Regions from separate parts of the Paenibacillus sp. RU5M genome, predicted to be linked through region 1. Evidence: predicted binding sites of a transcription regulator. Region 1 holds the regulator's gene; the other holds the start of a gene.

What was found. Region 1 encodes CtsR, which represses protease genes until heat stress. Its sites were predicted from a motif close to ATGGTCAATAAAGGTCAAACA; they were not measured.
Region 2: clpP (ATP-dependent Clp endopeptidase proteolytic subunit ClpP) is a predicted target of CtsR. The motif match lies at 1,497-1,517, and genes of this name have one in related genera.

Annotation. Positions count from the first base shown of each region.
Region 1 is NZ_OBQM01000021.1:812-3,292, forward strand. It holds gene eis (enhanced intracellular survival protein Eis) at 1-669, shown strand, start outside; gene CRO25_RS31205 (CtsR family transcriptional regulator) at 1,142-1,603, shown strand; gene CRO25_RS31210 (UvrB/UvrC motif-containing protein) at 1,634-2,158, shown strand; gene CRO25_RS31215 (protein arginine kinase) at 2,187-2,481, shown strand, end outside.
Region 2 is NZ_OBQM01000009.1:47,406-49,886, forward strand. It holds gene clpX (ATP-dependent protease ATP-binding subunit ClpX) at 1-704, opposite strand, end outside; gene clpP (ATP-dependent Clp endopeptidase proteolytic subunit ClpP) at 717-1,307, opposite strand; gene tig (trigger factor) at 1,685-2,481, opposite strand, start outside.

The DNA of each region.
Region 1 (2,481 bases):
CGCTATAACGGAACCTTGATTCGGGATGATGCGAGATGGGAGAATTCAGTTCTATCTAATGGCGCCAGCCAGAAGGCTATATATTATGATGAAGCTGGTAAAGCACAAGGCTATGTTTTATATGAGGTTAAGGAAAGAAAGTTTACCATTAAAGAGATCATTTATCTGAATGAAGAGACAAGACAAGGTTTGTGGACCTTTATTGCCAACCATGATTCCATGATTGAGGAAGTCACTTTACAGGCACCAGCCAGTGATATGCTTGCTTTTCAATTAGATAATCCGCGGATTCAGCAGGAAATTGTACCTTTCTTCATGGCACGTATTGTGAGTGTAGAACAATTTATTTCACAGTATCCTTTTGCGAGCCCAGACTCACCAGTACAGATTAATCTCCAGGTAGAGGATGCCCATGCACCATGGAATGAAGGGGTATGGCAGTTGAATGTGGCGATGAATGGTACAGCTTCGATATGGAAAACATCTGAGTCGGCAGCTAAAGATCAGACTGTTAAAGTAGACATACAGGCGCTTACCGCAATGCTGATGGGGTATCGTAGGCCCGCAGAGATGGCTCAAATAGGTAGAATTGAAGGACCGAATGGAGCGATTAAGGCTTTGGAGCAAGCGATTCCTGAACGGGAAACGTATTTACTTGATTTTTTCTGATCCTCATAGAGTAACGAGTATTCTAGGATCAATTTCATAGACTTAACTTGTATAGCATTACGACGTAAGTGTGAGACAAATGGACTTCTCCAGCTATTTTGGAGAGGTTTTTTTGTGTCAGCCGAATATTTCGTGTAAAATCGTAAAAAATGAATAGTGCTCCCTCTTGGCAAAACCACAAAATATGCTATAATGTATATAAAGTCAAAGAAAGTCAAAGTCAACTAAAGGTTAAATACTTACGTAGCTTTCTTTCTGCAATCCGGTGGTGGGAGCCATATTAAAGGTAGTACACATCAGCGGATAAAAGCAATATTAAAGGACCTTCGAGCGTCCTTCGCTCTCCTGTTAAAGACCGTTGAAGATCAGTTTCGCTGTTTCCTTGATTGGTTAAATGGGTTGAGAAGGTGTACTCTGTAGGGGCGTGTGGGTCCTTATTGACTTAACGTTTCAGACAGTGGAGGATGAGTGGATGCGTAATATCTCTGATATTATCGAACAATATCTGAAGAGTATTTTGCATGAAAGTCCCGAAGGATTGGTCGAAATTCAACGTAATGATCTGGCTGATCAATTTTCATGTGTGCCTTCCCAGATCAATTATGTCATCAGCACCCGATTTACACTCGAAAAAGGTTACCTTGTGGAGAGTAAACGTGGCGGCGGCGGTTATGTTCGCATACAGCGGATTGAATTGCCGGCTCACTCGGCTCTGCATAACCATTTGCACCATAGTATTGGAGATGAGATCGGGCAGACAGCTGCCGAAGGTCTGATCTACCAACTGGAAGAAGCACGTTTCTTGAGCAAAAGGGAAGCCGGGTTGATGCGGGCAGCTGTTTCGAGAGAGATTATATTGGTCAAACTTCCTTACCGGGATCAAATTCGTGCCAGAATGTTAAAGGCGATGTTAATATCTTTGCTCGGTAAATGAAAACTATCGGGATCAAGGGGGTACATCATTGTGCTGTGCCAAGAATGCAACAACCGTCCGGCAACACTCCATTTCACGAAGATCGTGAACGGAGAGAAGACGGAATTCCATATTTGTGAGTCATGTGCTCGTGAAAAAGGGGAAATGATTCCCGGAACATCCAACGGATTTTCCATTCATAACTTATTGTCCGGGTTGCTTGATTTTGAACCCTCAGGCAAGAATGGCAGTGCGGGAGCAACACCTGCGCAATCCCTTCGTTGTGAAGAATGCGGCATGACCTATTCACAGTTTAGCAAAATCGGCCGCTTTGGCTGTAGTTCTTGTTATAAATATTTTGACAGTCGTTTGGACCCACTATTTAAACGGGTTCACGGTAGCACTTCCCACGTGGGTAAAGTGCCTGCACGGGCTGGTGGTCGCATCAAGGTCAAAAGACAGATTGCTGATCTGAAACGGGATCTTCAGGAGAGTATAACGCAAGAGGAGTTTGAAGAAGCCGCTCAAATTCGTGATCAGATCAGGGAACTTGAAAAAGAAATAGCTCAGGAGTAAAGTTTGTGATGAGTAGGAGGGATGCGTAATGCCTAATCTGCGTTTTACAGAGAAGGCGCTCAGCGACTGGATGCGTAGTGATGCGGCTGATTCCGAAATCGTCATTAGCAGCCGAGTCCGGATCGCACGCAACCTTCAGCATTATCCGTTTCCGATGCTGGCTTCCAATGAGCAATCGGAAGAAGTGCTGAATAAGCTGAGCGAAGTACTTCAATACGATGACGTTCATGCTTTTGGAGATTTTCATACCCTGGATCTGATTGATATCGATGACCTTGACAAACGGGTGCTGGTGGAGAAGCATTTGATCAGTCCCAGTCTTG
Region 2 (2,481 bases), on a different contig from region 1:
ATCTGGATGAATTCCTGATGTGGATGCTTACGACCACCTTGTGGTGGTACAGAAGCTACAGTTCCTTCCAGGATTTTCAAGAGCGCTTGTTGAACACCTTCACCCGATACATCACGAGTAATGGATGGGTTCTCGGATTTACGCGCTACTTTATCAATTTCATCGATATAAATAATGCCGCGCTCTGCTTTTTCCACATCATAATCAGCAGCTTGAATCAGCTTGAGCAGAATGTTCTCTACATCTTCGCCGACATAACCTGCTTCCGTCAATGAAGTTGCATCAGCAATAGCAAAAGGAACATTAAGGATTTTGGCCATCGTTTGCGCAAGCAACGTTTTACCAGAACCCGTAGGTCCTAACAGCAAAATGTTACTTTTTTGCAATTCAACATCCTCAATCTTACTTTGTGTGTTGATCCGTTTATAGTGATTGTAAACCGCTACAGACAAAGATTTCTTCGCCTGATCCTGACCAATGACGTACTGGTCAAGAATGTCGCGGATTTCTTTCGGTTTTGGAATATCTTTGAGGTCCAGTTCTTCGTCATGACCGAGCTCTTCCTCTACGATTTCAGTGCACAGTTCGATACATTCATCACAAATGTAAACGCCCGGTCCAGCGACCAGCTTGCGCACCTGTTCCTGAGATTTACCGCAAAAAGAGCATTTCAACTGCCCTTTCTCATCGTTAAATTTAAACATGAAACCACCCCTTTAGGAATTGATCGGTCTGCTGAGCACCTGGTCAATAATGCCGTACGTTTTGGCTTCTTCAGCACTCATGAAAAAGTCACGGTCTGTGTCCCGCTCGATTTTCTCAAGGGGTTGACCTGTACGATCGACGTATATTTGATTCAGTTTCTGACGTGTTTTAATAATCCATTCTGCGTGAATTTTGATATCCGCAGCCTGTCCTTGAACGCCGCCAAGCGGCTGATGAATCATCACTTCGCTGTTAGTCAGCGCATATCGTTTACCAGGAGCTCCGGCTGTCAGCAATAACGAGCCCATGCTTGCTGCCATACCTACGCAAATGGTCGATACATCCGGCTTGATATATTGCATCGTATCGTATATACCCATCCCTGCGGTGACAGAACCACCAGGTGAATTAATGTACAAACTTATATCCTTCTCAGGATCGTCGGCTGCCAAAAACAAAAGCTGCGCTATGACAAGATTGGCTACATCGTCATCAATCGCACTGGTTAAAAAGATAATGCGATCCTTCAGCAAACGCGAATATATATCGTAAGACCGCTCGCCTCGATTGGTTTGTTCAACAACCATTGGCACCAGACTCATGAGACCAACCTCTTTTCTACATGTAATTAGACATAGGCTACCTGTAAAGCAAACCCAAATTCATTCTAACACGTTCCTGTGACAATGTCATTTTTCACAAGTGGTGTAAAGACGGAGTAAGTTTACTTTTTTGCCTGATCATATTTAACCATGTTTTCTATGTATGTGCAAATCGGAGCAATCCTATGCCGTTTCACCTTTTTTTTATTTGCAGGAGAACCATAGGACGTTGATTGTGCATAACCAATGCCACAACGAATTCCATCCATATTATTACTGAATCCTCTATAAAATGGATGCCATAATTTAAAAATAAGGCACGCAATGATTCACGTGCCTTATCGTTTATTCAGCTGTTCATTACGTAACAGCTTGTCTTATTTTTCGTCAGCTTCTGCAGCAACTTCTTCAGCTGGAGCTTCAACAGCTTCAACGACTTTGCTGTTCTCAACGAGAACATCGATCGTTTTACGCAGTTTCACTTCGTCACGAAGGCTGTCCAGGGAACCATTACCCTCGAGAATGCCACGAATCTCTTCAGCAGGACGCTTGTAAGACTCAGCCATTTTTTCGAGTTCTTGGTTAACTTCTTCGTCAGACACTTCGATGTTTTCCGCTTTACCAACGGCTTCAAGAACCAAGTTGTTGCGAACACGTTTGGAAGCATCTTCCTGCATTTGTCCTCTCAGGTCAGCTTGTGTTTGACCAGAGAAGCTCAGGAACATTTCCAGGTTCATACCTTGGTTGCGCAGACGGTTGTCGAAATCACGCATCATGTTTTGTACTTCGCTCTCAACCATCGCAGCAGGAATATCCACTTCAGCATTTTCAGCCACTTTTTCTACAACAGCATTTTCTTGAGCTGCTTTGGCTTCATCTGCTTTGCGGGATTCCAATTGCGTTTTCAGATCAGCTTTGTACTCTTCAAGCGTATCGAATTCGCTAACATCTTTTGCAAACTCGTCATCCAGTTCAGGAAGTTGTTTACGTTTGATTTCATGTACTTTCACTTTAAATACCGCTTTTTTGCCAGCCAGTTCAGCTGCATGGTAGCTCTCAGGGAAAGTTACTTCAACGTCTTTGAAGTCGCCTGTGGAAAGACCCACAACCTGCTCTTCAAATCCTGGGATGAATGTGTTGGAACCAAGTTCCAGGGAATACCCCTCAGCTTGTC